Regions from separate parts of the Nonomuraea sp. NPDC049646 genome, predicted to be linked through region 2. Evidence: predicted binding sites of a transcription regulator. Region 2 holds the regulator's gene; the other holds the start of a gene.
The links. The regulator HrcA, encoded in region 2, represses chaperone genes, less so after heat shock. The targets are predictions, from matches to a motif close to TTGGCACTCTCNNNNNGAGAGTGCCAA.
Positions count from the first base shown of each region.

Region 1: a site for HrcA is predicted at 5,252-5,278, ahead of groL (chaperonin GroEL). Genes of this name have one in related genera too.

Region 1 covers NZ_JBITLU010000005.1:588,247-603,818, forward strand. Annotated here, with positions in the region: gene ACIBQ8_RS18365 (HelD family protein) at 105-2,105, shown strand; gene ACIBQ8_RS18370 (YbhB/YbcL family Raf kinase inhibitor-like protein) at 2,168-2,698, shown strand; gene ACIBQ8_RS18375 (hypothetical protein) at 2,801-3,358, opposite strand; gene groL (chaperonin GroEL) at 3,513-5,141, opposite strand; gene ACIBQ8_RS18385 (cold-shock protein) at 5,486-5,686, opposite strand; gene ACIBQ8_RS18390 (MoaD/ThiS family protein) at 5,930-6,205, opposite strand; gene thrC (threonine synthase) at 6,231-7,463, opposite strand; SAM riboswitch class I at 7,477-7,617, opposite strand; gene ACIBQ8_RS18400 (RNA polymerase sigma factor) at 7,698-8,252, opposite strand; gene ACIBQ8_RS18405 (trehalose-6-phosphate synthase) at 8,284-9,708, shown strand; gene ACIBQ8_RS18410 (MFS transporter) at 9,750-10,934, shown strand; gene ACIBQ8_RS18415 (hypothetical protein) at 10,912-11,502, opposite strand; gene otsB (trehalose-phosphatase) at 11,689-12,459, opposite strand; gene ACIBQ8_RS18425 (DUF3263 domain-containing protein) at 12,499-12,798, opposite strand; gene ACIBQ8_RS18430 (S-adenosyl-l-methionine hydroxide adenosyltransferase family protein) at 12,919-13,725, shown strand; gene ACIBQ8_RS18435 (hypothetical protein) at 13,855-14,418, shown strand; gene ACIBQ8_RS18440 (S8 family serine peptidase) at 14,415-15,572, shown strand, end outside.
Region 2 covers NZ_JBITLU010000004.1:307,369-322,940, reverse strand. Annotated here, with positions in the region: gene ACIBQ8_RS13955 (hypothetical protein) at 1-573, shown strand, start outside; gene ACIBQ8_RS13950 (16S rRNA (uracil(1498)-N(3))-methyltransferase) at 592-1,317, opposite strand; gene dnaJ (molecular chaperone DnaJ) at 1,327-2,469, opposite strand; gene hrcA (heat-inducible transcriptional repressor HrcA) at 2,481-3,494, opposite strand; gene ACIBQ8_RS13935 (DUF456 domain-containing protein) at 3,651-4,487, shown strand; gene ACIBQ8_RS13930 (DUF3097 domain-containing protein) at 4,505-5,314, shown strand; gene ACIBQ8_RS13925 (DUF4870 domain-containing protein) at 5,311-5,949, shown strand; gene hemW (radical SAM family heme chaperone HemW) at 5,942-7,159, opposite strand; gene ACIBQ8_RS13915 (styrene monooxygenase/indole monooxygenase family protein) at 7,215-8,420, shown strand; gene ACIBQ8_RS13910 (glycoside hydrolase family 18 protein) at 8,484-9,728, shown strand; gene ACIBQ8_RS13905 (MOSC domain-containing protein) at 9,786-10,418, opposite strand; gene ACIBQ8_RS13900 (hypothetical protein) at 10,530-10,847, opposite strand; gene ccmA (heme ABC exporter ATP-binding protein CcmA) at 10,994-11,617, shown strand; gene ACIBQ8_RS13890 (DUF6297 family protein) at 11,670-13,163, shown strand; gene ACIBQ8_RS13885 (GNAT family N-acetyltransferase) at 13,168-13,650, opposite strand; gene ACIBQ8_RS13880 (hypothetical protein) at 13,727-14,020, shown strand; gene ACIBQ8_RS13875 (hypothetical protein) at 14,017-14,298, shown strand; gene lepA (translation elongation factor 4) at 14,303-15,572, opposite strand, start outside.

The DNA.
Region 1 (15,572 bases), on a different contig from region 2:
CCGCGCGCCGGTAAATGCCTTGGAGGCACCGGACGGCCGCCGTTAAACTAGCCGATTCGCTGCCTTGACCACCTCCGTTTTTCGACCCTGGGAGGCGCTTTCGCATGCCCACACACCAACTGGCTCCCGACATACCCTCCGACGTGCTCGCCGCCGAGCAGGCCCACCTGGCCGAGTCCAGGGCCGCGCTCAAGGCGATGCGGGCCCACGCCCAGTCGTTGTCGGCCGACGCGGCCGGCGACTGGGTCTCGCAGCAGATCCTCCAGTCGCTGCTGGACCAGCGCGTGGCCGCCCTCGCCGACCATCCGGACACCCCGCTGTTCTTCGGCCGCCTCGACCGCGAGGGCGGCGACGACCTGCCGGGCACCATCTACGTCGGCCGCCGCCACGTGCACGACGGCACCAGCCGGCCGCTGGTCATCGACTGGCGCGCGCCGGTGTCCCGCGCGTTCTACCAGGCCAGCCCGGCCGACCCCATGGGCGTCGTCCGCCGCCGCCGCTTCGGCTACCACGGCGGCGCGCTGACCGCGTTCGAGGACGAGCCGCTCGGCGAGGGCGGCGAGGTCGGCCCCTCGAAGATCCTCACCGAGGAGATCGAACGCCCGCGCACCGGCCCGATGCGCGACATCGTGGCCACCATCCAGCCCGACCAGGACGAGATCGTCCGCGCGACGCTGGCCCAGACCGTGTGCGTCCAGGGCGCACCCGGCACCGGGAAGACCGCCGTGGGCCTCCACCGGGCCGCGTACCTGCTGTTCACCCACCGCGAGCGGCTGGCCAGGTCGGGCGTGATGATCGTGGGCCCGAACCGGGCGTTTTTGTCCTACATCTCCTCCGTCCTGCCCGCGCTGGGCGAGGTCAAGGTCGACCAGACCACCGTGGCCGGGCTGCTCGGCGAGCACGCCGCCGAGGAGGACCCGATGGTCTCCGCGATCAAGGGCGACGCCAGGATGGCCGCGGTGCTCGAACGGGCGCTGTGGATGCACATCGTCAAGCCCGAGGACGGCCTGGTGTTCACCAAGGGCGCCTACCGCTACCGGGTCGCCGACCACGAGGTGCGCGAGATGGTGGCCTCCCTGCGCGGCACCACCCGCTACTCGCCGGGACGGGCCGCGCTGGCCCAGCGCCTGGCCCACCAGGTGCTCGTGCGGATGGAGCAGCGCGGCGAGTCGCCCGACGACCGGGTCCAGGACGCGGTGGCCAGGTCGAGGCCGGTCAAGCAGCTCGTCGACGCGGTGTGGCCGAAACTGACGCCGGAACAGGTCCTGCACCGCCTGCTGTCCGACCCAGAATTCCTCACAAAAGCCGCCAAAACCGATTTGTCGCCTGACGAGCAGGAAATGCTGCTTTGGCGGAAGCCTTATCGGAGCTGGAAGTCCGCCAAATGGTCGGCCGCCGACGCCGCGCTCCTCGACGAGCTGCGCGACCTCATGGAACGCACCCCGTCCCTCGGCCACCTCGTCGTGGACGAGGCCCAAGACCTGTCCGAGATGCAGCTGCGGGCGCTCGGCCGGCGCTGCCGCAACGGCTCGGCCACCGTGCTCGGCGACCTGGCCCAGGGCACCACGCCGTGGTCCACCAGCTCGTGGGAGACCGTGCTGAAGCACCTCGGCCAGGACGAGGGCGAGGTGACCGAGCTGACCCTCGGCTTCCGCGTCCCGCGCGAGGTGCTCGACTACGCGGCCCGCCTGCTGCCCTCGATCGCCCCCGCGCTGGCCGCCCCGCGGTCGCTGCGTCCGGGCGCGGGCTCGCTCACGGTCCGGCCGGGCGGCGCGGTCGCCGAGGCCGCCCGGGAGGTCCTGGCCAGGGAGGGGTCGATCGGGGTCATCGTCCCCGACGCGAGGGTGGCGGCGGTCTCCGAGTCGCTGTCCGGCCTGCCGCACGCGGTGCTCGACCCCGACGCGACGCAGGACCACCGCCTGCTGATCGTGCCCGCCACGCTGGCCAAGGGCCTGGAGTACGACCACGTGATCGTCGTGGAGCCGGCCGACATCGTCGAGGCCGAGCCCCGCGGCCTGGCCCGCCTGTACGTGGTCCTGACCCGCGCGGTCACCTCGCTCACGGTGCTGCACGACAGGCCGCTCCCGGCGCAGCTCGGAACCTGACGGAGGGCGGGCACGGCCGCTTCTAGGATGGCCTGAAGGAGCTGTCAACCTAGGAGGATGCCGTGCCCGCACCCCTTCCGCATGAACACCTGCCCCCGGTCCCCGCACTCGTGGTGGAGAGCGACGACATCCGCGACGGCGAGCGGCTGAACGACCTCCACGTCTTCGACGACTGGGGGATGACCGGCGGGAACGTCTCGCCCCAGCTGCGCTGGTCGGGCGCGCCCGAGGGCACCCGCGGCTACGCCGTCACCTGCCACGACCCCGATGCCCCCACCGGCAGCGGCTTCTGGCACTGGGTGCTGTTCGACCTGCCCGGCGACACCACGGAGCTGCCGAGGGGGGCGGGCACCGGCCCCGACTTCAAGGGCCTGCCCGCCGGCGCGGTCCACGCCCGCAACGACTACGGCACCAAAGACTACGGCGGCGCCGCTCCCCCGCCCGGCGCCCCCCACCGCTACGTCTTCACGGTGCACGCGCTCGGGGTCGACGAGCTGGGCGTCGGCAGCGACGCGAGCCCGGCCGTCGTCGGCTTCAACATCACCGCCAACACGCTGGCCCGCGGTCACGTCGTCGCGCACTTCGGCGTCTGAGACCGGCACAACACCGCGGCGAAGGCGCCCCGTTCGCGTTCGGGGCGCCTTCGCCGTGGTGCCGCGTCGGGTTCGGTACGCCCGGCGCCACCAGACGGGGGTTCAGTCGCCCTGCACCAGCTCGTCGGCGAACGTGAAGTCCCCGGGGGCGTTGGACGACAGGTCCTCGTTCTCGACGGCCGACCGGCCCTCGAAGGCGTCCGAGACGTCCTCGCGCTCGCCCGACATCTCCTGGCCCTCGTCAGAGACGTCCTCGCGCTCGCCGGACATTTCCGCGCCCTCGTCCGACATGTCCGCGCCCTCGTCCGAGTTCTCGTCGCGCTCGCCCGACATGTCCTGGCCCTCGTCGGAGGCGTCCCCGTGCTCGCCGGACCTCTCGTCGGCCTCCTCGGACGACCTGTCCTCGCCCTCCTCGGACGACCCTTCCTCGCCCTCTTCCGACATCTCCCCGCGCTCGTCCTGCGACGTCCACCTCGACGGCGAGGCGCAGTAGTCGCGGTCGTACAGCTCCAGGTAGCCCGCGCAGTAGGGCACGTCGACGTACTCCAGGGACTCGTCCAGGTAACCGTGGTCGTCTGCCTGGGCGGGCATCGTCATGGCGGCCGCGGCGGCCATCATGACGGCCCCGAGCCCGAGAACGCGCGCGGTGCGGGAATTCATGTAACTACTCCTTTGTGCGGTGAATCGTCACTTCGTGTGTCGTTACTTTCCGTAGTCAATAACTACTAAACGTGACGGGATCGGACACAACAAAAGGCGGCCGGATCCTTGGAGATCCGAACCGCCTTCTGATGTGTCAGCGACCAGGCGAGGCCTAGAAGTCCATGTCGCCGCCGCCGGGCATGCCGGCCGGAGCAGCAGGGGTCTTCTCGGGCTTCTCGGCGATGACGGCCTCGGTGGTGAGGAAGAGCGCCGCGATGGAGGCGGCGTTCTGCAGCGCGGAGCGCGTCACCTTGGCCGGGTCGATGATCCCGGAGTCGAACATGTTGACGTACTCGCCGGAAGCGGCGTTGAGGCCCTCGCCCGGGGTCAGGTTGCGCACCTTCTCCACGACGACGCCGCCCTCGAGGCCCGCGTTGACCGCGATCTGCTTGAGGGGCTCCTCAAGAGCCTTCTTCACGATCGCCGCGCCGGTGGCCTCGTCGCCGTTGAGCTCGAGCTTGTCGAACGCCTTGGCGCCGGCCTGCAGCAGCGCCACGCCACCGCCGGGGACGATGCCCTCCTCGACGGCCGCCTTGGCGTTGCGGACGGCGTCCTCGATGCGGTGCTTGCGCTCCTTGAGCTCGACCTCGGTCGCCGCGCCGGCCTTGATGACCGCCACGCCACCGGCCAGCTTGGCCAGGCGCTCCTGCAGCTTCTCGCGGTCGTAGTCGGAGTCGGTGCGCTCGATCTCGGCGCGGATCTCGTTGACCCGGCCGGAGATCGCCTCGGCGTCACCGGCGCCGTCGACGATGGTGGTCTCGTCCTTGGTCACCACGACCTTGCGGGCGCGGCCGAGCAGGTCGAGGGTGGCGGTCTCGAGCTTGAGGCCGACCTCCTCGGCGATGACCTGACCGCCGGTCAGGATCGCGATGTCGCCCAGCATGGCCTTGCGGCGGTCGCCGAAGCCCGGGGCCTTGACGGCCACGGAGCGGAACAGGCCACGGATCTTGTTGACCACCAGGGTCGCCAGGGCCTCGCCCTCGACGTCCTCGGCGATGATCAGCAGCGGCTTGCCGGACTGCACGACCTTGTCGAGCAGCGGCAGCAGGTCCTTGTTGGCCGAGACCTTGCTGTTGACGATCAGGATGTACGGGTCTTCGAGAACGGCCTCCATGCGGTCGGAGTCGGTCACGAAGTACATCGACGTCATGCCCTTGTCGAAGCGCATGCCCTCGGTGAGCTCGAGCTCCAGGCCGAAGGTGTTGCTCTCCTCGACGGTGATGACGCCTTCCTTGCCGACCTTGTCCATCGCCTCGGCGATGAGCGAGCCGATCTCGGGGTCGGCGGCGGAGATGGAGGCGGTGGAGGCGATCTGCTCCTTGGTCTCCACGTCCTTGGCCAGCTTGGAGAGCTCCTCGCTGACCCGCTCGACGGCGGCCTCGATGCCCTTCTTCAGGGCCATCGGGTTGGCGCCGGCGGCCACGTTGCGCAGACCTTCGCGCACCAGAGCCTGGGCGAGCACGGTGGCCGTGGTGGTGCCGTCGCCGGCGACGTCGTCAGTCTTCTTGGCGACTTCCTTGACCAGCTCGGCGCCGATCTTCTCCCACGGGTCCTCGAGCTCGATCTCCTTGGCGATGGAGACGCCGTCGTTGGTGATCGTGGGAGCGCCCCACTTCTTCTCCAGCACGACGTTGCGCCCCTTGGGGCCCAAGGTCACCTTGACGGCGTCGGCGAGCTGGTTCATACCGCGCTCGAGACCGCGCCGGGCGTCCTCGTCAAACGCGATCATCTTGGCTGCCATAAGGCTAGACCTCCCAGATGCAGGGTGGCGTGTCCTGGACCGAGCCGACGCCCGCGACGGCATAGGCCTGCATCTCCGTTCGGCAGACCCCATCGTCTCGATCCGAGTTGTTGGCACTCTGCCACACAGAGTGCCAACGAACTGTTTAGCACTCTACCCTGCCGAGTGCAAGCCACGGGCACCCCACCCCAGCTCATCGGGCAGGTCATCGGGTGCGCCGGTTCGTACGGCGAGCCGCCCCCTGAGGCGCGGCCCGCCGTGCGAAGCCGACGGAGGAAACAGTGGCGAGCCCGTACGGACTGCGCTGCCGCACGTCCCGCCTGGTGCATACCAGCGAGGGTGAATCAGACCGTGCGGACGGACTCCGCCTGCGGCCCCTTCTGGCCCTGCGTGATCTCGAACTCGACGCGCTGTCCCTGTTCGAGAGAGCGGTACCCGTCCATCATGATCGCTGAGTAATGGACGAATACATCCTTACCACCGTCTACCGCGATGAAGCCGTAGCCCTTGTCCGCGTTGAACCACTTGACGGTGCCCTGCGCCACTTCCGACTCCTCTTACTGGGCTCGCAGATCTCGCCCATTCCTTCGCGAGACCCGTAATCGCATGACTTTTGGGAAAATCAGCCAGACGATCGCCCTCGACCATACCTGTGGCACGGGGTTTGGCAACAGAGTCAACCGACAAAACGCTAATTTCATCGAAGGCTGAGTCGTTCGAGGTTGAATTTGGTTCTAAAACAAGAAGGCGCCCACAAGGGGCGCCTTCAAGAGTCGGTGGTCCGGCGGTCAGCCGCCCGCGACGGCGGGGATGATGGAGATCTGAGTGCCTTCCGGGGCGGGAGTGTCCAGGCCCTCGGCGAAACGGACATCCTCATCACCAACGTAAACGTTGACAAAACGACGAATCTTGCCCGATTCATCCAGAATTCTCGCGCCGATCCCCGGGTAGTCGGAGTCGAGCTTGGCGAGAACGTCACGAAGAGTCGCCCCTTCGCCACTCACTTCGGCGTTACCCCCGGTGTAAGTGCGCAGAATGGTGGGAATCCGCACAGAAACGCTCATGGTTTTTGTTGCCTTTCCTGGATTGTCAGACAGTCGCGCGGAACGCGTCGAGAGAGGGCCGGATCACGGCGGTGGGCCGCGCGTCGTCGCTGATCGCGTCGAGCGTCTTCAGGCCGTCGCCGGTGTTCAGGACCACCGTCTCGGCCTCGGGGTCGAGCCTGCCCGACTCGACGAGCTTCTTCAGCACGCCCACCGTGACGCCGCCCGCGGTCTCGGCGAAGATGCCCTCGGTGGAGGCCAGGAGCTTGATGGCGGCGACGATCTCGGTGTCCGTGACGTCCTCGACGCCCCCGCCCGTGCGCCGGGCGATGTCCAGCACGTACGGCCCGTCGGCGGGGTTGCCGATGGCCAGCGACTTGGCGATCGTGTCCGGCTTGACCGGCTGGACGACGTCGTGCCCCGCCTTGTACGCCGCCGAGACCGGCGAGCACCCGGCCGCCTGCGCCCCGAACACCTTGTACGGCGTGTCCTCGACCAGCCCGAGCGCGATCAGCTCCTTGAACCCCTTGTCGATCTTCGTGAGCTGGGAGCCGGAGGCGATGGGGATGACGATCTGCTCCGGCAGCCGCCAGCCGAGCTGCTCGGCGATCTCGTACGCGAGCGTCTTGGACCCCTCGGCGTAGTAGGGCCGCAGGTTGACGTTGACGAACCCCCACCGCTCGCCCAGCGGGTCGCCGATCAGCTCCGAGCAGAACCTGTTGACCTCGTCGTACGTGCCGTCGATGCCGATCAGCCGGCCGCCGAACACCCGGGCCATGGCGATCTTGGCTGCTTCGAGGTCGGCCGGGATGAACACGCACGCGTCGAGGCCGGCCCGCGCGGCGGCGGCGGTGACCGCGCCGGCGAGGTTGCCCGTGGAGGAGCAGGAGAGCGTGTGGAACCCGAAGTTCCTGGCCGCCTCGACGGCGATGGCGACCACCCGGTCCTTGAAGGAGTGGGTGGGGTTGCCCGAGTCGTCCTTGACGTGCAGGGACCGGATGCCGAGCGCCTTGCCGAGGTTGCCGGCCTTGACCAGCTTCGTCCAGCCCGGGTTCATGTTGGGCTTGCTCGCCACGTCGGCGGGGACCGGGAGCAGGGAGCGGTAGCGCCAGATGTTGGCGGGGCCGGACTCGATGTCCGCGCGGGTCACCTGGCCGAAGGAGTAGGCCGCTTCGAGCGGCCCGAAACACTCCAGGCAGGCGAAGCTGGGGCCCAGGGGGTAGCGCGTGCCGCACTCGCGGCAGGACAGAGCGACGGCAGGACCAAAGTCGAGCGACATGAAGCGAGGCCTTCCCTCATCTTCGCCCGCGGCCACCTTGACCGCGAACCGGAATTGGCACCTTGTCCCGGTCGGCCTCGCCAGGTCGCGAGCACAAGCCGGGAGGGTTGCCGGGGCTTCGCAGGGCCGGTCCCTCCACCCCTCTGGATGAGCAATATTCAGTTGTTCGAAAAGGACTCTACCTTCTCAAGTGGTGGAAACAACCACCCGTCTCAGCATGCGAGAGGACACGTCTCACCGATAGTCCTCCCCGAGGACTCCCTGCACGTACTTGCGGGCCTGGTGGATGCGGGACTTGGCGGTGCCGAGCGGGATGTTGAGCTGCTCGGCCACCTCGTTGTAGTCGAGCTGGACGATGTCGCGCAGCACCAGCGCCTGGGCCAGGTCGGGCTTGTCGGCCTCCAGCGCCTCCATCGCGTCGAGCAGGTCGAGCCGCGAGCCGGCGATCACGCTGACCCGCCGCGCGTCCGGCTTCTGCATCGGCAGCTCCTCCGACGTCTGCTCGGCGGCCCTGCGCTTCAGCGAGCGGTAGGTGGTGCGCGCGCAGTTGGCGGTCACGATGTGCAGCCAGGTGCTGAACCTGGCCCGCCCCTCGAACCGGCCGATGTTGCGCGCCACGGCCAGCAGAGTGTCCTGCGAGGCTTCTTCCGCGTCCTGGTGATAGGGCAGGATCCGGGCGCAGTGGCGCATCACGTCAGGCTCGATCCTGGCCAGGAGCTCGCCGAGCGCGCGATGGTCTCCGGCCGCGGCCGAGCGGGCGAGTTCCTCGGTTAGCTCATCTAGCGCCATAGCTGGGATCCTATGGGCGAAGGGAGCCCAAATGAACAGCGTTCTCGTGGCGTCCAACCGCGGGCCGGTCTCCTTCACCGTCGACGACGACGGTGAGCTGACCATGAAACGCGGTGGTGGCGGCCTCGTGTCGGGCCTGTCGGGGGTGGCCAAGGAGCACGGCGTGCTGTGGGTGTGCGCCGCGCTGTCCGACGGCGACCGCAGCGCCGTGCGCCTGGCCCCGGGGGGCCGGCTCGACCGCGGCGGCTACGACACGGGCGCCCTGCGGATGCTCGACATCCCCGCGGCCACCTTCCACCGCGCCTACAACGCCGTGGCCAACTCGACCCTGTGGTTCGTCAACCACCTGCTGTACGACATCCCCAACTCCCCCAGTTTCGGCACCAAGTTCCGGCGCGAATGGGAGTCCTACCGCGACTACAACGGCGCGTTCGCGCTGGCGCTGGCCGAGGAGGCGGGGCACGGCGCGCGGGTGATGGTCCAGGACTACCACCTGACGCTCACCCCGGCGATGCTCCGCGCCGAGCGGCCCGACCTGCGCATCGCCCACTTCAGCCACACGCCGTGGGCGCCTCCCGAGTACTTCTCCCTGCTGCCCGACGCGGTCACCAGGGAGGTGCTCGACGGCATCCTTGGGGCCGACCACGCGGGCTTCCTCACCGCCCGGTGGGCGGCGGCGTTCATGGACTGCTGCGAGGCGCTGCTGGGCGCGCGGGTGGACCGCGCGGCCGGCACGGTCGCCCACGAGGGCAGGACGACCCGCGTCGGCGTGCACAGCCTGGGCGTGGACGGCGCGGCGCTGTGGGCGCGGGCCTGCGAGCCCGACGTCGAGTCGCACATGGCAGCGCTGGCCGAACAGGTGGTCGGACGCCGGCTGATCGTCCGCATCGACCGCACCGAGCTGTCCAAGAACATCGTGCGCGGCCTGCTGGCCTACCGGGAGTTCCTGGCCGCCCATCCGGAGTGGCACGGCAAGGTGGTCCACCTGGCCTTCGCCTATCCCAGCCGGCACGACCTGCCCGAATACCGCGAGTACACCGCGTCGGTGCAGCGCTGCGCGCGCGAGATCGAGGACGAGTACGCCACCGAGGACTGGGACCCGGTCATCCTCAACGTCAACGACGACTACCCGCGCTCGCTGGCCGCCTACCGGCTGGCGGACGTGCTGCTGGTCAACCCCATCCGTGACGGCATGAACCTGGTCGCCAAGGAGGGGCCGGTCCTGTCGCCGCGCTGCGCCCTGGTGCTCTCGCGCGAGGCGGGGGCGGCGGCCGAGCTGGGGCCGTACGCGCTGGTGGTCAACCCCTACGACGTGAGCGGCACGGCGGACGCGCTGCACCAGGCCCTGGTGATGCCCGAGGACGAACGCCGGCGGCGCCGCGACCGGCTGCACGAGGCGGCCACCGCGCTGCCGCCGCACAAGTGGCTGGAGTCCCAACTCGACGCCCTGCTTTAACATGAGAAGTCGGGTTCACTGCCAATGACGGAGGCTGCCGCGTGTCGACGGTCTCAGTGCCCATCAGACTCGTCCGGGACCGTCCTACCTGGCTCATCTACTTCCTGCTCGGCACGTTCGCCACGTTCGTGTACGGCCTGAGCGCCGCCCTCCCGCTCCTGCGCGCCGACCAGCGCACCACGGCCACCGTCGCCGGGCTGCACGGCACCGCCATGGCGGTCGGGACGATCGCCGCCGGGCTCGCGCTCCCCCTGCTCACCAGGCTGCTCGGCCGGCGCTCGACGTGCTGGCTCGGCCTGGCCGGGATGAACGCCGGCGTGCTGCTGGTCATGGCCGCCTCCGCGCTGCCCCTGACGCTGCTCGGCTACGGCGTGGCCGGCGGCTTCGGCTCGGTCATGCTCTACGCGGCGATGGCCGAGCTCAGCGACCATCACGGGGCCGCCGGGCCGGCCGCGCTCAGCGAGGCCAACGCCGTGGGCGTGCTGGTGGGGATGGTGGCGACGTTCGTGCTCAGCCAGGTGGCGCAGAGCGCGCTCGGCTGGCGGGCCGCCCTGCTGGTCACCCCGGCCGTCAGCGTCCTGCTGGCCTTGTCGCTGGGCCGCTCCTGGCCCGCGCCCCGGCGGGCCGCCGGCGGGCAGGGCGGCATGCTCGCCGGGGAGGCCGTCCCGGTGCGGGCGGGCGGCGGGTGGCGCTTCCATCTGGCCGGGGGCGTGCTGTTCTGCTGCGTGGCGCTGGAGTTCTCGTTCAACCTGTGGGCCGCCGACCTGTTCGCCCTCAGGACGGGCGTGCCGGCGGCCGTCGCGGCGACCGGGCTGACGGCGTTCGTCAGCGGCATGGCGGCGGGCAGGTTCGCCGGCGCGCAGCTCGCGCTGCGGCTGCCGGCCACGCCGCTGCTGGCCGGCGCGCTGGGGCTGATGGCCTTCGGCTGGGCGCTGTTCTGGGCGAGCACCGCGCCGATCCTGTCGTACGTGGGGCTGGCGCTGAGCGGGCTGGGCGCGTCGCTGCAGTTCCCGCTCGCGCTGAGCACGCTGATCGCCGCCTCCGGCGACCGGGCGGACCGGGCGGCGGCCGCCTCGCCCGTGTGGGCGGGCGCCGCCATGGCGATCGGCCCGCTGCTGCTCGGCGCGGTGGCCGACGGCTACGGCACCGGGAACGCGTTCCTGCTGGTGCCCGTGGTCATCGGCCTGGCGGTCGCCGGGGTGCTCATCTCCAGTCGGCGTACTTGAGCGTGTCGGCCAGGCCGGGGGTGTCCCACTGGTCGACGACGAGGATCCGGCTCTTCGGCAGGTACCACTCGCGCTGGGTGAAACGGGCCTTGACGCCGCCGCCCGAGTAGCTGACGCAGGTGGCCTGCCAGGCGTTGTAGGCGGCCTTGTGCCCCGCCCCCACCTGCCGGTAGCCCCTGGTGACCTTGGGGCCGACGACCTCGCCCCACTTGCGGTTGATCGGGCAGGGCTGCACGTCGCTGGCCGGATAGTACGGGTTCTTGCCCGTGTAGGGCCCGAACCCCTCGGCGCCCCGCTTGATCGCGCCGGGCCCGAGGACGTAGAACGCGTCGCACTCGGGCGAGCCCCAGCCCTGCGGCTTGGCGCACCGGCCGGTGACCACCTGGACGACGTCGCCGCCCGTGCGGTGGACCACCCACTCGATCGGGATGTAGAGCGTCAGGCCGCCACGCAGCTTGAGCTGCTGCGCGGGAGCGGCGGAGGCGGCGCCGGGGACGGCGAGCGCGGCCGCCAGGGTCGCCAGGGTCGCGGCCGAGGCGGCGGCGAGAGCGAGAGATCGTCGTGACATGCGCACCAACGTAGGACCCGCCACTTGCAGCCCAATCACGAACGGCTGAAAGCCGCGAACCACCCCCACCACGAACGGCTGAAAGCCGCGAACCACCCCGAAGCGGGCCCGATCACGAACGGCGGAAAGCCGCGAGCCGGCCCGAACGGCGCAGGGCCGCGAGCCGGCTCACGAACGGCTGGGGCGTCAGGGGCGGGTGAAGGCCGTCGTCAGCTCCCGCAGCAGCGCCACCACGCCGTCGGGCCCGTCGACCACGATGTCGGCCCGCTCGGCCAGCGCGGTCACCTCGGCCGAGCCGCTGCACACGGTCACGCCGGGCAGCCCGGAGGCGCGTACGGCGTCGAAGGCGGCCAGGTCGCCGAGGTCGTCGCCGACGAACATGACGGACCTGGCGTCCCGCTCGGCCAGGAACAGCCCGAGCGCGTGGCCCTTGTCCATGCCGGGCGGGCGCAGCTCCAGGACCATGCGTCCCGGCTCGATCACCAGGCCGTGCTTCCCGGCCAGCTCGGCCAGCGGCTCGCGCAGCACGGCGAGCGCGCCCTCGGGGTCGGGGGCGCGCCTGGTGTGCACGGCCACCGCCCGGCCCTTGTCCTCGATCACCACGCCGTGCAGGCCGAGCGCGTCGAGCAGCAGGGGCAGCTCGGCCCGGACGCGCGGCACGCCGGGCGGCGGCGGCGGCGCCGAGACGCGTCCGTGCTCCCACCGTTCGAAGCCGTAGTGGCCGAGCACCACGAGGCCGGGCACGTCGGCCAGGCCGGGCCCGAGTTCGAGCGCGGTGGCCGCCGGCCTGCCGGTCACGATGGCCACGGCCCCGACGTGGGCGCCGAGTTCGGCGAGCACGGCGGGGGCCTCGGGGTGGATCTTGGCGGAGGCGGGATCGGGCACGATCGGCGACAGGGTTCCGTCGAAGTCGAGCCCGATCACGGCGCCGGACGGATCTTTAAGGATCGCTTCCATACCAGGGATGTTCCTCACGCGGCTGCCGTACCCAGCCGGTCAGGGGCGCATGCCGAGCCGTCTCGCCGCACGGTCGCGCTGACGGGTGGAGCGCAACCTTCGCAGCCGTTTGACCAGCATCGGGTCCTGCTCCAGCGCCTCCGGTCTGTCGATCAACTCGCCGAGCAACTGGTAGTAGCGGGTGGCCGAGAACCCGAAGGTCTCCTTGATGGCCTGCTCCTTGGCGCCCGCGTGCCGCCACCATTGGCGTTCGAAGGCGAGGAGTTCGAGATCACGGTCGTTGAGGGATGTCTGGGACGGTTCCTGGGCAGCACTGTCACCGCTGAGCGGTGCTCCCATGATGTCCTCCTCGGGAAGGGGCGTGCGACGATCACATCGCACGCTTCGCGGCCCGTGGCCAATCGTAATGTGCGATCTGCGGCTGTTCACGGCGGATTGCCGGACGTACAGTCACGAAATGTGACCCCAGTCATCACGCTCCTCACGGACTACGGGCTCGAAGACGGCTATGTGGCCGCCTGCCACGGAGTGATCGCCGGGATCGCGCCCGAGGCGCGGGTGATCGACGTGTGCCACCTCGTCCCGTCCGGCGACGTACGGCGGGGCGCGGCGATCCTCGCCCAGACCATCCCCTACCTCCCGGAAGGCGTCCACATCGGCGCGGTCGATCCCGGCGTGGGCGGCGCGCGGCGGTCGGTGGCGGTCGAGGCGGGCGGCCGGATGTTCGTCGGCCCGGACAACGGGCTGCTGTCCTGGGCGGTGCGCGCCAGCGGCGGCGCGCGGGCCGCGTACGCGCTGAGCAACGAGGAGCACTTCCTGCGGCCGGTGTCGCCGACCTTCCACGGCCGGGACGTCTTCTCGCCGGTCGCCGGGCGGCTGGCCGGCGGCCTGGACCCGGCCGAGCTGGGCCCCCCGGTGCCGGTCGAGCGGCTGGTCACGCTGCCCGCGCCGACCTCGCTGCTGCGGGAGGGCTCGGTCGAGGGCGAGGTCGTCTCGGTCGACCGCTACGGCAACACGCAGTTGTCGATCGCGGCCGGCGACCTTCAGGCGCTGGGCGTCCAGGTGGGCGACACGCTGGGGGTGTGGCTGGGGCGGCGGCAGCTCGCGATGCCCTTCCGGGCGACGTTCGCGGCGGTGCCGCCGGGCGAGCTGGTGGCGTTCACGGACTCGGCGGGGCTGATCGCCATCGCGGTCAACTACGGCGACGCGGCGCAGCGGCTGGGGCTCCCACCTGGGGCGCATGTCCGACTTTCGCCTACACGCTAGGGCGAATAGCCGCATAACATCAATTACTCCGCGTATCGGGCTGTTTACCGAAGCGTCGGAACGAATCATCGGCCGCGTGCCAGAATGCACGGCAGATCGGGCGTCCCTCCCCTCCCGTTCGAGGTTGACGTGTACCAACTGTCCGTCGTGCTGCTCTCCATCCTGTCCATGTTCTGCCCGCAGGCCGACGCGCCCGTGCCGGAGCGCTGGCACGCCTGGCCGGTGACGCGGATCTTCCCCCTGGTCGTGCCGGGCCTCAGCCCGTCGGGGGCCAGGGTGACGTACGTGCTGGCGGGCGTGGCTCCGGAGGCGCCGTGCCGGGTGGCGTTCCAGGCCGCCGCGGTGCGGCCCGGCTGCCTGACCGCCCTGCGGGCCACGTACGCCGACAGCACCCAGACGTACGTGGCGACCGTCGGCATCGCCGTGCTCGGCGTGCCGGGCCCCGGGACGTACCGGGGGGCGCGCCCGGCCACCGTGCGTCCTGTGGCCTTCCCCGGCGGGCCGGCCGAGCGGTTCGGCCGGCGGCAGTACGTCACCGGGGCGCTGGCCGGGTCGGGCGACCCCTACCTCGTGGCGACGGCCGCGGGGTACGCCGACGGGCGGGCGTACCGGCCGGGCGACCGGGCCGCGCCGCGGCTGCGCGGGGTCGCCCGGCAGCTCGCCGAGACGTTGTACCGGGCGCTGACCCGATGAGGGCGCTCGCGTCCCTGCTGCCGGCTCTGATCCTGGCGGCCGGGGTCGCGGGCGTGGCGTCCAGCGCCACCGACGACGTGCGGACGGCGGCCTCGCCGAGCGTCCCCGGCGGCGTGGGCGCCGCCGCGCGGGCCCGGCAGTGGCAGCTCGCGGCGCTGCGCGCGCCCAAGGCGTGGCGGGAGAGCCGGGGCGCGGGCGTGCTGGTGGCCGTCCTGGACACCGGCGTGAACGGCCGCCACCCCGACCTGCGGGGGGCCGTCGTCCAGGGCCCCGACCTGACCGGCGCGCCGCCGCGGCTGTGGGGGCACCACGGCACCGCCATGGCCGGCCTGATCGCCGGCCGCGGGCACGGCGAGAGGCGCGCGGAGGGCGTGGTCGGCGTGGCCCCCGCGGCGCGGGTGTTGTCGATCAGGGTCACGCTGGAGAACACCGACCCGCTGCGCGCCGAGCAGCGCGCCGGCCGCCGCGACGCCCTGGCCGCCGGCATCAGGTACGCGGCCGACCACGGCGCGGACGTGATCAGCATGTCCCTCGGCGGCGGCAGCGGCGCGTGGGAGGGCTCGGCGGCCGAGGAGGAGGCCGTGCAGTACGCGCTCGCCCGCGGCGCGGTCCTGGTGGCCTCGGCGGGCAACGACGGCGACACGGCCAACAGGAAGAACTTCCCCGCCGCCTACCCGGGCGTGATCGCCGTGGGCGCGGTGGACCGGCGGCTCCGGGTGGCCCCCTTCTCCAACCGCCAGGACTACCTGTCGGTGGTCGCGCCGGGCACGGACGTCGTCACGGCCGACGGCGGCGACGGGTACGTGGCCGGCGACGGCACCAGCTCGGCGGCGGCCATGGTCGCGGGCGTGGCCGCCCTGGTGCGGTCGGCCCATCCGGACCTGTCGCCGTACCAGGTGCGCACGGCCATCGAGCGCGGCACCAGGAGGCGGCCCGCGCGCGGCCACAGCCCCGCCTACGGGCACGGGGTGGCCGACGCGACGCTCGCCCTGCGGGAGGCCCGGCGGCTGGCCCACGGAAGGGCCTCACCGGCCGCCCGGCCCGGCCCGTACTTCGGGCGGGGGCCGGCCCGGCCGCCCGCCTCCAGGGCGCCGGTCGTGGCCGGGATGGTGGCGCTGGCGGCGGCCATGTCGGCGCGGGTGGTCGCGACCCGG
Region 2 (15,572 bases):
GAGGCGGACGCGGTCGTGCCCTCGCCGGAAGGACTGCAGATCATCCGCGCCCGCATCGAGCGGCGCGGCGTCCGTAACCTGTTCTGGTGGCGTGCGGGCGCGGCGGCCGTCAGCGCCGTGCTGGTGGCGGGGACGATCGTGATGGTCGTTCCCGGGCTGCGCTCCCAGATCTTCGAGACGCCCGTCAAGGTGGTGGACAACTCGACCACCACGCCGGGCAACTCCTCGACCAGGCTGTCCACGCCGCCCAGGCCCGACAGCCACAGCGCCGAGCCGCCGCCCGTGGTGGTCGTGCCGCCCAGCCACAGCCAGACCCACCGGCCCTCGGAGACGGCCAGGTCGACCAGGCAGCCCACGCCGTCGCCGACGCCGTCCTCGACGCCCTGCCCGAGCGGCGAGCCCGCCGGCGACCAGGAGTGCCCCGAGATCACGCCGACCCCCACGCCGACGCCGACCGAGCCGACCGACACGCCGACGTCGTGCCCCTCCGACGAGTGCCCGCCGGACGACATGCCGACCGGCCCGAGCGACCTGAGCAGCCCGCTGGTGGACGTGCCGCACACGACGCCGTGAGAGCGCCCTGAGCCGGGCCTACCAGCGCCCGGTACGCGCGAGCAGCACGGACGCCGCCGCCACCCCCGCCGTGGAGGTGCGCAGCACGGTGGGCCCGAGCAGCACGGGCACCGCCTTGGCCGCGGCGAACCTGCGCAGCTCCTCCTCCGCGACGCCGCCCTCGGGCCCCACGACGACGACGATGTCGCCGCCGGGCGGCAGCGCCACCTTCGACAGCGGCTCGGCGGCCTCCTCGTGCAGCACGAGCCCCAGCGCCGCGTCGGCCAGCAGCCCCTCGACCTGGGCGGTGGAGGCCAGGTCGGCCACCTCGGGCAGGTGGAACCGGCGCGCCTGCTTGCCGGCCTCGCGGGCCGTGGCACGCCACCGGCCCAGCGCCTTGGCGATCTTGTCGCCCTTCCACTGCGTGATGCTGCGCGAGGCGGCCCAGGGCACGATCACGTCGACCCCCACCTCGGTCATCATCTCGACGGCCAGCTCGCCCCTGTCGCCCTTGGGCAGCCCCTGGACGACCACCAGCCGCCGCGCGGGCGGCTCGACGGTGTAGCGGGCCAGCACGTCGAGGGCGAGGGCGTCCTTGAACACCTCGCGCACCACGCACTCGGCGACGTCGCCCGCGCCGTTGGTCAGGTCGACCCGCTCGCCGGCGCGCAGCCGCCGCACGGAGGCCGCGTGCCGCCCCTCAGGGCCGTCGAGCGTGAGCTCGGAGCCGACGAGGTCCTCGGCGATGAACACGGGGACGGTCACGGGTGATCGTCACCTGCCGTTGAAGGCGTCACGCAGGCGGGAGAAGAAACCCTGCTGGCCGGGGGCGAACTTGCCCGGCGGCCGCTCCTCGCCGCGCAGCCTGGACAGCTCGCGCAGCAGGTCCTCCTGCGTCTGGTCGAGCCTCATCGGGGTCTCGACGTTGACGTGGATGAGCAGGTCGCCCCTGCCGGACTCGTTGAGCCGCTGCACGCCGCGCCCGTACATGGTGATGACCTGGCCGGACTGGGTGCCGGGGCGCACGTCGATCTCCTCGGAGCCGTCGAGCGTCTCGACGGCGAGGATGGTGCCGAGCGCGGCGGCCGTCATCGGGATCTGGACCGTGCAGTGGAGGTCGTCGCCGCGCCGCTCGAAGATCTCGTGCGCGCGCTCGACGATCTCCAGGAAGAGGTCTCCGGGCGGGCCGCCGCCGGGGCCGACCTCGCCCTCGCCGGCGAGCTGGATGTGGGTGCCGTCCTCGACGCCCGCGGGGATGCGGACCTTGATCGTACGGCGGGTGCGCACCCGGCCGTCGCCCGAGCACTCCTGGCAGGGGTGGCGGATGATGCTGCCGAAGCCGCCGCACTGGGGGCACGGCCGCGAGGTCATGACCTGGCCCAGGAACGAGCGGGTGACCTGGGAGATCTCGCCGCGCCCGTTGCACATGTCGCAGGCGTCGGGGTGGGTGCCGGGGGCCGCGCCGGCGCCGTGGCACACCTCGCACAGCACGGCGGTGTCCACGACCAGCTCGCGGGTGGTGCCGAACGCCGTCTCGCGCAGGTCGAGCTCGACCCGGATGGTGGCGTTGCGGCCCCTCCTGGCGCGCGAGCGCGGGCCGCGGGTGCCGCCCGCGGTGCCGAAGAAGGCGTCCATGATGTCGCTGAAGGGGAAACCCGCGCCGAAGCCGCCGGCGCCCGCGCCGGCGCCGGCTCCGCCGCCGAAGGGGTCGCCGCCCAGGTCGTACATCTGGCGCTTGTTCGGGTCGGACAGCACCTCGTAGGCCTGCGTGATCTCCTTGAACCGCTCCTGGGTCTCAGGATCGGGGTTCACGTCGGGGTGCAGCTCGCGGGCGAGGCGGCGGTAGGCCTTCTTGATCTCGTCCTGACTGGCGTCACGGCGCACCCCGAGGGTGGCGTAGTAGTCGCTGTTTGCCACTTATCGACCTCTTAAGATGCAGCCAGGATCTGGCTGACGTAGCGTGCCACCGCGCGTACGGCGCCCATCGTCACGGGGTAGTCCATCCTCGTGGGACCCAGCACGCCGAGCCGGGCCAGTTGGTTGTCGCCAGAACCGTATCCGGTTGCGACGATGGACGTGCCGCGAAGGTAGGGGTTTTCCGAGCCGATGCGCACGGTGAGCGCGGACGGGGTGTCTGTGGATGTCTCGCCGAGCAACCGCATGAGCACGACCTGCTCCTCCAGCGCCTCCAGCACGTCGCGCAGGCCGGTGGCGAAGTCGGCGCCCGCGAGATTGGCGGCGCCGGCGAACACGATCTTCTCGTCATGGCGTTCGACGAGGGTTTCGAGCAGCACCGACAGGATGGTGGCCACGGCGGGCCGATCCTCGGCGGGCAGCCGCTCGGGCAGGTCGGCGACCAGCTCGGGGACGTTGCTCAGCCCGCAGCCGTCGAGGCAGGAGTTGAGCACCGCGCGCAGGTGGGCGATGCGGTCGTCCTCCACCACCTCGGGCAGCTCGATCACGCGCTGCTCGACGCGCCCGGTGTTGGTGATCAGCACGAGCATGACCCGCCGGTCGTTGAGCGGGACCAGCTCGACGTGCCTGACCGTGGAACGGGTCAGCGTCGGGTACTGCACGACCGCGACCTGCCTGGTGAGCTGCGCGAGCAGCCGGACGGTGCGGAAGACCACGTCGTCGAGGTCGACCGCGCCGGCGAGGAAGGTCTCGATCGCCCGCCGCTCGGCCCCCGACAGGGGCTTGACCTGCGAAAGCCGGTCGACGAACAGGCGGTAGCCCTTGTCCGTCGGCACGCGGCCCGCGCTGGTGTGCGGCTGGGTGATGTAGCCCTCCTCCTCCAGAGCGGCCATGTCGTTCCTGACCGTTGCCGGGGAGACCTTGAGGTTGTGGCGCTCCGCGAGCGCCTTGGAGCCCACCGGTTCGTTGGTGGACACGTAGTCTTCGACAATGGCGCGGAGCACCGCAAGCTTCCGTTCGTCGAGCACGTGCTCACCTCCTGCCTCTGCCTAACAGGGAAACGACAGGTCTAGCACTCCGTGTTCCCGAGTGCCAAGTGTACGGCTCTCGCCCACAAGGTGCGATAACACCAGGTCCCATCCTGTTGCTAGCGACTTACAAGCGACAGGCCTCACACTTGCCGCATGACCGACAATTCCCAGCCCCCGCAGTACGGACCGCCCCAGGGGCAGGGTCCCTACTACGGTCAGCCGAACCAGTACGCCCAGCCGCCGTACCAGCCGCAGCAGCACGGCCAGCCGCCCTACCAGCAGCAACAGCCGCCCGCCCAGTACGGCCCCCCGCCCCAGTACGGCCAGCAGAACCAGTACGGCCAGCCCGACCAGTACGGCCAGCCCGACCAGTACGGCCAGCCCGGCCCCCACAACCAGTACGGCCCGCAGCCGCAGTTCCCCGCCAGGATCGACGGCAAGGCGATCAAGCCGCGCCTGTGGTGGATCGCCGTCGTGTGGGCCGTCGCGGTCGTGCTGGGCGTCGTGGGCGTGTTCGTGTTCGCCGGCGGCGTGCTGAGCAGCGTCTCGGACATGGCCCCGACGACCACGTTCGCGTCGGGCGAAAGCGTGAAGGTCGCGATCGACCCCGCCAAGCGCCCGGCCGTCTACATCGCCACCGACACGCGGGTCAACTACCAGTGCGAGATCTCCGGCGGCCCGGCCCAGGCCAGGCTGGTCAAGGTCTCCGGCACCCAGACGCTCAGCGCCGGCGGGACCACCTGGCAGGAGATCCTCGCCGTCAACGCCCCCGCCAAGGGCGACTACCAGCTGACCTGCGCCACGCAGGAGGAGTCCTCGGCCCGCTTCGGCGTGGGCCGTGACGTGCTCTCCGCGGCGGGCGGCCTGTTCGGCGGGGTGGCGGCGCTGTTCCTGTTCCCCGGCATCGGCCTGCTCATCGGCGTCATCGGCACGATCGTCGTCCTCGTCCGGCGCAGCGGCGCGCGTAAGCGCCTTGCGGTCAGCGGGTGATTTGCTACGGTCCCCGTGTGTACGAGGGTGATGTGCTGGCGGGCAATTGGCGGCGGCCGGGCAAGGGCAAGATCCCGAAGGTGCCCGCCGAACTCGACCTGGTCGTGGAGGACGCCGACAGCGGCTTCTGCGGCGCCGTGGTGGCCTGCGACAAGGAGGCCGTCACCCTTGAGGACCGGTTCGGCAAACGCCGCCTGTTCCCGCTGGCGCCGGCCGCGTTCCTGCTGGAGGGCAGGCCCGTGACGCTGGTGCGCCCGGCGGCCGCGGCCCCGGCGGGGCCCAGGCGCAGCGCGTCCGGGTCCATCGCCGTGGAGGGGCTGCGGGCCCGGGTCGCCAAGGAGAGCCGGATCTACGTCGAGGGCGTGCACGACGCCGCGCTCGTGGAGAAGATCTGGGGCCACGACCTGCGGGTCGAGGGGGTCGTGGTGGAGTACCTGGAGGGCGTGGACGACCTGCCCGCCATCGTGGCCGAGTTCGCCCCCGAGCCGGGCCGCAGGCTGGGCGTGCTGGTCGACCATCTGGTGCCGGGGTCGAAGGAGAGCCGGATCGCGGCCCGCATCACCTCGCCGCACGTGCTCGTCGTGGGTCATCCGTACATCGACATCTGGCAGGCGGTCAAACCGTCCGTGCTGCGCATCCCGGGCTGGCCCGACGTGCCGCGCGGGGTGCCGTGGAAGGAGGGCGTGCTCGCCGCACTGGGCTGGCGCATGGAGCCCGCGGACGCCTGGCGGCGCATTCTGGGCGCCGTCTCGTCCTACACCGACCTGGAGCCGGAGCTGCTCGGCCGGGTCGAGGAACTGATCGACTTCGTTACGGAGGCATCATGAGCCAGGCCCCGCCGTCCCCCGACGATCCCACCCCCGCCGACTCGGCCCCTGACGTCCCGCCGTACGACGTGCCCCGCGACCAGGGTTCGGGCCCCCAGCTCGGCTACGGCCAGCAGCCGGGCTCCCGGCCCGACTACGGGCGGCAGCCGCCGAGCGGGCCCGGCCAGCAGTCCGGCCAGCAGTCCGGCCACATGCCTCCGCCGCCCCGCTACGTGCCCCCGCCGCCGGGCTACGGCCAGGCCCCCGGCTACGGCGCCCAGCCGGGTCACGGCTACCCCGCCGGGCCGTACGTGCCCGGCCGGTTCGGCCCCCGCCGCGGCAGCGACGACACCACGATGGCCATGCTCGCCCACCTGCTGGGCCTGCTCGTCTCGTGGGTCGGCCCGCTGGTCATCTACCTGATGAAGAAGGACGAGTCCCCCTATGTCAGGGACCAGGCGGCCGAGGCGCTGAACTTCCAGATCACGATGTTCATCGGCTACGCGGTGGCGATCGTGCTGTCGCTGGTGCTGGTCGGCCTGCTGCTGTTCCCGATCATCTGGATCGTGTCGCTGATCTTCCACGTGCAGGCGGCCATCGCCACCAACCGGGGCGAGAACTACCGCTATCCGTTCGCCATCCGCCTGGTCACATGAGCTCGGTGATCAGGGCGTCGGCCAGCAGCCGCCCCTTGAGGGTGAGCACCATCCGGCCCGCCCTGAACGGCTCGGGCTCCAGCAGCCCGCGCGCCAGCGCGCTCGCCACCGCCGTGCGCGCGCCGGGGGCGACCTCGGCCAGCGGGTAGCCGGAGACCAGCCGCAGCTCCAGCATCAGCCGCTCGGCGGCCCGGTCGTCGCCGGTGAGCACCTCGCGCGCGTGCGCGGGCGAGGCGCCCGCCGCCAGGCGCTGGGCGTAGGCGGCCGGGTGCTTGACGTTCCACCAGCGGGTGCCGCCGACGTGGCTGTGGGCGCCGGGGCCGGCGGCCCACCAGTCGCCGCCGGTCCAGTAGAGCAGGTTGTGCCGGCAGCGGGCCTGCTCGGAGGTGGCCCAGTTGGACACCTCGTACCAGGAGAAACCGGCCTCGGTCAGCAGCTCCTCGGCGATCAGGTAGCGGTCGGCGGCGACGTCGTCGTCGGGCATGGGCAGCTCGCCGCGCCGGATGCGGGCCGCGAGCCTGGTGCCCTCCTCCACGATCAGCGAGTACGCCGACACGTGGTCGGGCCCGGCCTCGATCGCGGCGGCCAGCGAGGCCCGCCAGTCGTCGTCGGACTCCCCCGGCGTGCTGTAGATGAGGTCGAGGTTGACGTGCTCGAACCCGGCCGCCCGCGCCTCCTGGACGGCCCGCGCCGGGCGGCCCGGCGTGTGCCTGCGGTCGAGCACCTGGAGCACGTGCTCACGCGCGCTCTGCATGCCGAAGCTGACCCGGTTGAAGCCGCCCTGACGGAGTTTGTCGAGGTAGGAGGGGTCGACGGACTCGGGGTTGGCCTCGGTGGTGACCTCCGCCCCCGGCCGCAGCCCGAACTCGGCGTCGATGGCGGCCAGGACGCGCGCCAGGTCCTCGGGAGGCAGCAGCGTGGGCGTGCCGCCGCCGAAGAACACCGTCTCCACGGGCAGGTCGGCGTCGCCGAGGACGCGCCGGGCCAGGCGCACCTCGGCCACGACCGTGTCGGCGTAGTCGCGGTGGGAGGCGCCGGGCCCTAGCTCGGCGGCGGTGTAGGTGTTGAAATCGCAGTAGCCGCAGCGGGTGACGCAGAACGGCACGTGCACGTAGAAGCCGAACGGGCGCTCGCCGAGCCCGCGCAGCGCGCTGTCGGGCAGCTCGCCGGAGGCGGGCGCCGGATCGCCGTCGGGCAGGGTGGATGGCACGTCATCCAGTGTGCCTGCTCACGGGGGTGCTCCGAGCCATCGAAGGAGGCCGCACATGACGGGCGTCGGGATCGTGGGCGCGGGCATCTCCGGGCTGACGCTGGCCCTGCGGCTGCAGCAGCTCGGCGTCGCGACCACGCTCTACAGCGAGGGCGACGCGGCGGACCTGGGCCGCGGGCGGCTGCCGAACACGGTCGGCAGGATGGGCCGCGCGCAGGCCCGGGAGCGGGAGCTGGGCAGCCTGCACTTCCTCGACCCCGGCTGCCTGCTGGTCAGCGGCAGCCTCTCGATCAAGGGCGATCCGCCGCTGGAGTTCACCGGCCGCGTGAGCGAGCCGTTCCACGGGGTCGACTTCCGGGTGCTGCTGCCGGCGCTCATGGACGACTACACCGGCAGGGGCGGCCGCCTGGTCGTCGATCCCCTCCCGCCGGACGCGGGCCAGGTCGCCCGCTGGTCGCGCGGCCACGAGCTGATGGTGGTGGCCACCGGGCGGCGCTCGGTGCGCGAGCTGTTCCCGCGCATTCCGGCCTGGTCGCCGTACGGGGCGCCGCAGCGGATCCTGGCCGCCGGGCTGTTCCACGGGTTCGATCCGGGGCCCGCCTTCGGCTTCAACATCTCGCCCGGCTGCGGCGAGATCCTGTGCATGGCGATGATGACGCGGTCGGGCGTGCACGGCGGCGTCCTGGTCGAGGCGATCCCCGGCGGGCCGCTCGACGTGCTGGCCCGGGTGCCCGCCGACGAGTTCTGCGAGACGCTGCTCGCCCTGCTGCCCGAGCACGCGCCGCGCCTGGCCGAGCTGATCGATCCGGCGGCGTTCGAGCTGCTCGGACCGGAGGACCTGCTGCAGGGCGCGATCACGCCGGTCGTGCGCGAGGCGGTGGCCGAGCTGCCCGGCGGCGTCGTGGCGCTGGCGATCGGCGACGCCTGGGTCGCCAACGACCCGATCACCGGGCAGGGCGCGAACCTGGGCTCGGCCTGCGCCTGGATCGCGGCCGAGGCCATCGCGGCGGGCGGCCCGTACGACGCGGCGTTCGCGCGGGGGACGGCCCGGCGCATGTGGGTGGCGGCCGAGCCGGTCGTCGCGTGGACGAACGCCTTCCTGCGGCCGCCGGCGGAGCACGTCCTCACCCTGCTCGAAGCCGCCGCGACCAGGCAGGAGGTGGCCGATCTGGTGCTGTCGCTGTTCGGCGACCCGGCGCGCGCGTGGCGGCTGTTCTCCAGCGCCGAGGAGGTGGCGCGCGTCGTTGACGGCACGGGGTGACGGTTCTACGATCGCGTCAACTTATAGGAAAGTTTCTTATAAGTTCACCCCCCAGGAGCGCCCGTGAAGAAGATCCTCCTCGCACTCTCGCTCTTACTCGGGCTCACGGCGGTGTCCGTGCCCGCCGAGGCCCATCCCGGATTCAAGCGGGTCGCCTACTTCATCCAGTGGGGCGTGTACGGGCGCAACTACCACGTCAAGGACGTGGACACCAGCGGCGCCGCCGCCAAGCTCACCCACCTCAACTACGCCTTCGGCTTCGTCAGCGCCGAGGGCGCCTGCTACTCGGCCGACCCCTGGGCCGACTGGCAGCGTCCGGTGCCGGCCGAGCAGAGCGTGGACGGCGTCGCCGACCAGCCGGGCCAGGCGCTCAACGGCAACCTCAACCAGCTGCGCAAGCTCAAGGCCAGGCACCCCGGCCTCAAGGTGCTGATCTCGCTCGGCGGCTGGACCGGGTCCAAGTACTTCTCCGACGCCGTGCTCACCGCCGAGTCACGGTCCGCGCTGGCCCGCTCGTGCGTCGACCTGTGGCTGCGCGGCAACCTGCCGGGCCTGGAGCCGGGCGCGGGCGCCGGCGTGTTCGACGGCGTCGACCTGGACTGGGAGTGGCCGGGCTCGGCGGGCAACGACGGGAACGTGATCAGGCCGGAGGACCGGCGCAACTTCACCCTCTTCGTCGAGGAACTGCGCGCCCAGCTCCGGGCCTTCTCGGCGAGCTCCCAGCTCACCGCCTTCCTCCCGGCCGCCGCCGCGAAGATCGACGCCGGTTTCGAGGTGCGCCGGGTGTTCCGGTCGCTCGACTTCGCCACCGTCCAGGGGTACGACCTGCACGGCACCTGGGAGTCGCGGACCGGGCACAACGGGAACCTGTTCACCGACCGGCGCGACCCCAACCCCGTCAGGTACAGCGTGGACCAGACCGTCCGCGACTACCTGTCGCGCGGCGCGCCCGGCCGCAAGATCGTCGTGGGCGTGCCCGCGTACGGGCAGGGCTGGACCGGCGTGACCGGCGGCGGCGACGGCCTCTGGCAGCCCGCGACCGGACCAGCGGCCGGCAAGTGGGGGCCGGGCAGCGAGGACTACAAGGACCTGGCCGCCAAGCCCGGCAAGCGCTACCGGGACGTGCGCACCGGCGCGATGTGGCTGTACGACGGCAACGAGTTCTGGTCCTACGACGACCCGGCGTCGCTGCTGGAGAAGGCGGCCTACATCCGGCTCAAGGGCCTGGGCGGCTCGATGATGTGGTCGATCGACCAGGACGACGCCCGCGCCTCCCTCACCTCGGCCCTGTACGCCGTGCTGCGCTGACCGGCGCCCGGCCGGGTGGAGGCGGTCTCCAGCCGCCCGGCCGGATGGAGGCGGTCTCTAGCTGACCATCCGGCCGGCCCGCGCGGCCAGCTCGTCCCATTCCGGGGCGTGGCCGGGGACCGCGAGCACCCGGGCCAGCGCGTCGGCGTCGCCGTGGCGGGCGCGGAAGGCGTCCGCCACCGTCATCCCGGCCGCCGGGCGCGAGACGATCTCCACCTCGTCGCCCGCGCCCAGCTCGCCCGGCTCGACCACGGCCAGGTAGGCGCCCGGCCGCGCGGCCCCGGTGAAGCGCTTGAGCCAGCCCGGCTCGTCCATCCAGTTGCGGAACACCACGCAGGGGATGCGCGGGCCGGTGACCTCCAGCAGGGCGCTGCCGACGCGCCACCGCTCGCCCACGAGGGCGTCGTTGACGGCGAGGCCGGCGGTGGTCAGGTTCTCCCCGAAACGGCCGTCGCGCAGGTCGCGGCCGAGCTCGCCCTGCCACCAGTCGTAGTCTTCGCGGGCGTAGGCGTAGACGGCCTGGGTGGGGGCGCCGTGGTTGGGCGTGTCGGCCCGCTCGTCGCCGGCCAGGCCGTTGCGCAGCACCTCCACCCGGTGGCGCACGGCCCGCTTGTCGATCGCCGTACGGCCGAGCTTGCCGGCCCATTCCGCGTCGAAGGACAGCCCGACGTTGACGGAGAGGATGCGCATGCCGCGACGGTAGCGGACGGACGGCCACCCGGCGCACCGATTTTTCCGCCTTTCTCAGCCTTTCAGCGGAGAAGAACAGACATGTGCCCATTCGGCCTGTTCGCCGAGCCGTCACCCGCGCCCGTCGCCGGGCTCCGGCGCCACCCGGGCGAGCTGGGAGTCGGTGTCGAACTCGGCCAGTTGTAACAGGGTCTCCAGGGCCGCCTGCCGGGTCTCCTCGACCGAGCCGCCGCGTTCGCCGAAACACTCGGCCGCGACGTCGAGCAGCGCCGCCACCACCGCCGCGTCGGGATAGGGCACGTCGACCACCACCCTGCCGTCGCCGCCCACCTCGGCGGGTCGCAGGTGAAGCCGCAGCAGCCGCCGGGTCTCCTCCGCCACGGCCACCCCCAGCACAGCGGCACGCTCGAATCGCTCAGAAGCAATCACGTCACCCTCCAGTAGCACTGGTGTTCGGGAACAGCAAAGGTAGCGACCGGCACCGACAGAATCGGCTCTCCCGCCCCGGGGAAGGCGGCGGGACGGCCCCGCGGACCGGTCACGCGGGCGGCCGCCGGGGTGGCTACGCTCGAACGGTGAGCGGTTTGATCATCGAAGTCACGGACCTGTCCGTCGAGCTCGGGGGCAATCCGGTGCTCCGGGGCCTCGACCTGGCCGTCGAGCCGGGTGAGGTCGTGGCGGTCGTCGGGCCCAACGGATCGGGCAAGTCCACGTTGCTGCGCTGCCTGGCCGGCCTCCAGCCCGCCACGTCCGGCGCGGTCCATCTGTTCGGCGCCGAGCCCGCCGACGACGCGTCCTTCTGGCGCCGGGTGGCGCTGCTCGGCGACGAGCCCGCCTGGTACCCCGGGCTGACCGCGCGCGAGCACCTGGAGCTCATGGGCGCCGTGTACGCCGAGGCGCGCATGACGGTGGACTCGGCGCTGGAGGAGTTCGCGCTGACCGAGCGGGCCGACGCGCCGCCGCTCAACCTGTCCACCGGCCAGCGCCAGCGCCTCTGCCTGGCCGCCACGCTGCTGCGGCCGAGCACGCTGCTGCTGCTCGACGAGCCCGAACGCGGCCTCGACGCGGCCTTCCGCGTCCGGCTCGGGGAACTGCTGGAGGAGTACGCCGACGAGGGCGGCACCGTGGTGATGGCCACCCACGACCAGACCCTGGCCGACGCCGCCCGCCGGGTCTCCCCCGCCGGGGTGCCCGCATGAGCGGCCACGCCGTCGTCCGGAAGAGCGGCCTGACGGGGAAGGCGGGCGGGCGGTGAGCGCGGGCGAGGTGAGCGTGCGGTCGGTGCGGGCGTTCGTCCGGGCGCGCGGGCGGGCCCGGGCCGGGCTGGTCGATCGTTACGTCAGCCTGTTCGGCCTGTGCATGCTGCTCGCCGTCGTCGGGCAGCCGCTGTCCTCGGTGGTCTCCGGCCTGGGCGGGACGGTCGAGCCGGGGCGGATGGGCGCGGGGGTCGCCCTGGTGCTGCTGGGGTTCGCGGGCTGCCTGGCGCTGGCGCGGGCGGCCGGGCCGGTGATGCTGCCCGCGGCGGAGGCGTCCTGGTTGCTGACCTCGCCGCTGGACCGGCGGCGGCTGCTCGGGCGTTCCGGGCGGCTGCTCATGGTCGTCGCGCTGGTGGCCGGGCTGCTGCTCGGGCTCGGGCTGCTGGCGGCGCTCGGCGCGCCGGGCGCGCTGGTGTGGCGGCTGCTGGCCGCGCTGGCGGTGGCGACGGCGGCGAGCGTGGCGGGCATGGCGCTGGCGATGCTCGCCCAGTCCTCCCCGACCTGGAACCTGTGGCTGACCGGCGTGCTGGTCGCGCTCCTGTTGCTGGCCGTGGTCGCCGTGAGCGGCCAGGCCCGTACGGCGCTCGCGGCCGCCGCGAACGCGCCCCTGCCGGCGCTGGCGGCCACGGCGTCGGCCATGGCCGCGCTCGCCGCCGTCCTGGCCCGCCGGGCGTGGGGGTCGCTGGCCGCCATCCCCACCCGTCTGCTGCTGACCGCCTCCACCCGGGCCGGGCACGTCACCAGCGCCGCCGTCACCCTCGATCCCGGCGCGCTGACCTGGATCGCCGAGGACAACCACTGGCGGGCCAGGAAGCTCGCCTCGCGGGCGTGGCCGGGAATGCCCGCGCCGCTCGCGCTGGCCTGGCAGGACTGGGTGCGGCTCGGCCGCCGGCCCTGGCGGCTGGCGGCCACGGCGGCGAGCGCGGCGTTGCCCGCCGTGTTCGCCCAGGCGGGCGCCGCTCCGGCGGCTCTCGGGCTGGTCGTGCTCGGCGGCGCGCTGGCGGTGGCGGCGTCCGGTACGTCCGGCGCGCGCCGGGACGCCGACAACCCCGCCCTGGCCCGGCTGATCGGCGTGGGCCGGCGTCCGGCGCTGGCGGCGCGGGCGCTGCTGCCCGGCCTGCTGGGCGGCGCGTGGGCGACCCTGGCCCTGGCCGGCGTCGCGGCGGTGGGCGGCCTTCCGTCCGGCACGTGGGTGTTCGGGCTGCTCACCGCGCCCGCGCTCGCGGCCGGCGCGCTGCGGATGGCCAGGAGGGGGCCGGTCGACCATTCGATGCCGGTCATCGACACCCCCGCCGGCACGATCCCGACCGGCCCGGTGCTGTGGGCGGCGACGGGCGCCGACCTGGCGCTGCTCGGCTGCCTGCCCGCGGTGGTCGCGCTGGCCACCGGGCCGGCCGCGGCGGGCGGGTTCCTGGCGGCCCAGGCGGTGGCGGGCCTGGTGGCGCTGGCGGGCGTCCTGGTGAGCTCCCGTCGGGGCCCCCGCCCGTGAGCGGTCAGGCGACGTAGAGGTCGCTCGGCACGCCGCCGTACGGGATCGTGCGCTCCCTGTGCAGGCCGGCCTTCTCCGCCACCCGGCGGGAGGGCTCGTTGCCGTCCCCGATCAGGGCGACCACGGTGCCGAGGTCGCGCCCGACGCGCAGGGCCGCCCTGGCGAGCTCGACCGCGTACCCGTGGCCCCAGGCGGCGGGGCGGAATCGGTAGTACAGGTGGAGCACGTCCGCGCCGTCCAGGGCCGCGTGCCGCAGGCCGCCGACGCCCAGCACCTGCGATCCCTCCGTCAGCCGGGCGGCCCAGTAGCCGATCCCCCGGTCCGCCCAGTCGGCCAGCCACAGGTCGAGCATGACCCGGCTGGCCTCCAGGTCGACGGTGGGCCCGGCGGCGCTGTAGACGTTCGTCCGCGGGTCGGAGTGGATCTCGTGCACGGCTTCGAGGTCCTCCGGGCGGATCCGGGAGAGGACCATTCGTTCCGTATGCACCACTTCCACCCTTTCAGGGTATCCGCTTCCATCGCTAAGCTATCGCTGCCAATCGGATAGCGATGGAGGAGCGCCGATGGACATCGCCCGCGTGCAGGCCTCGCTGCGCCTGATGGCCCGCGGCCTGGAGGAGCTGGCCGCCGCGCTCGGCGAGGAGGAGCCGGACGAGGCCGAGCGCACGGCCCGCGTCATCGCGGAATGGGGACGCCGCGGCCTCACCCAGAAGGAGGCGTCGGCGCTGTTCCAGCGGCACGGCTTCGCCCCCCAGACCACGGGCGGCTGGGCCCGCGGCGAATGGGTGGAGCTCGGCGACGACGGCCTGCGCTACCTCACCGCCAAATCGCACGCCTGGCTGGCTGAACGATCATGACCTTCTCGGTGCCCATCGCCGTACGCGGCTACGAGCTCGACACCCGGGGCCACCTCGACAACGTGGTCTACCACCAGTACGGCGACCACGCCCGCTGGGAGTGCCTGCGCGCGGCCGGCGTCGGGGTCAGGCAGGAGTTCAGGGGCGCGGACGGCGAGCCGGCCGCCGAGCTGACCGGCGTCGGCGGCCTGATGGACCTGCGGGCCCGCCGCCTGCTCCCCGACCCGGGCCGGCACTGGCGGGCGCTCGCGCGAACGCCCGCCGTGCCGGGCCCGTAGTCGGCTACTTCTTGGTCTTGTCGGCGGCGGCGCCGGAGTCGGTGGACAGCGCGGCGACGAAGGCCTCCTGGGGCACCTCGACGCGGCCGACCATCTTCATCCGCTTCTTGCCCTCCTTCTGCTTCTCCAGCAGCTTGCGCTTACGGGAGATGTCACCGCCGTAGCACTTGGCCAGGACGTCCTTGCGGATGGCCCGGATGTTCTCGCGGGCGATGACCCGGGCGCCGATGGCGGCCTGGATCGGCACCTCGAACTGCTGCCGCGGGATCAGCTCGCGCAGCTTCTTGGCCATGTCGACGCCGTAGGAGTACGCCTTGTCCTTGTGGACGATCGCGCTGAAGGCGTCGACGGCCTCGCCCTGCAGCAGGATGTCGACCTTGACCAGCTCGGCCTCCTGCTCGCCGGCCGGCTCGTAGTCGAGCGAGGCGTAGCCGCGGGTGCGCGACTTGAGCTGGTCGAAGAAGTCGAAGATGATCTCGCCGAGCGGCAGCGTGTAGCGGATCTCGACGCGGTCTTCCGACAGGTAGTCCATGCCGAGGAGCTGGCCGCGCCGCCCCTGGCAGATCTCCATGATCGCGCCGATGAACTCGGCCGGCGCCAGGATCGTGGACTTGGTGACCGGCTCGAAGACCTGCGCGATCTTGCCGCCCGTCGGGAACTCGGACGGGTTGGTGACCGTGAGCTCCTTGCCGTCCTCCATCACCACGCGGTAGACCACGTTGGGCGCGGTGGAGATCAGCGACAGGCCGAACTCGCGCTCCAGGCGCTCGCGCACGATCTCCATGTGCAGCAGGCCGAGGAAGCCGACACGGAAGCCGAAGCCGAGCGCGGCCGAGGTCTCCGGCTCGTAGATCAGCGCGGCGTCGTTGAGCTGGAGCTTGTCGAGCGCCTCGCGCAGCTCGGGGTACTCGTCGCCGTCGATCGGGTAGAGCCCGGAGAACACCATCGGCTTGGGGTGCTCGTAGCCGGCCAGCATCTCCTTGGCGGGCTTGACCGAGGAGGTGACGGTGTCACCCACGCGCGACTGGCGCACGTCCTTCACGCCGGTGATCAGGTAGCCCACCTCGCCGACGCCGAGGCCGCGCTCGGCGGGCTTGGGCTCGGGCGAGATGACGCCGATCTCCAGCGTCTCGTGGGTGGCGTTGGTGGACATCATGAGGATGCGCTCGCGCTTGCTCAGATGGCCGTCGATGACCCTGACGTACGTCACGACGCCGCGGTAGGTGTCATAGACGGAGTCGAAGATGAGCGCCCGCGCGGCGGCGTCGGCCTGG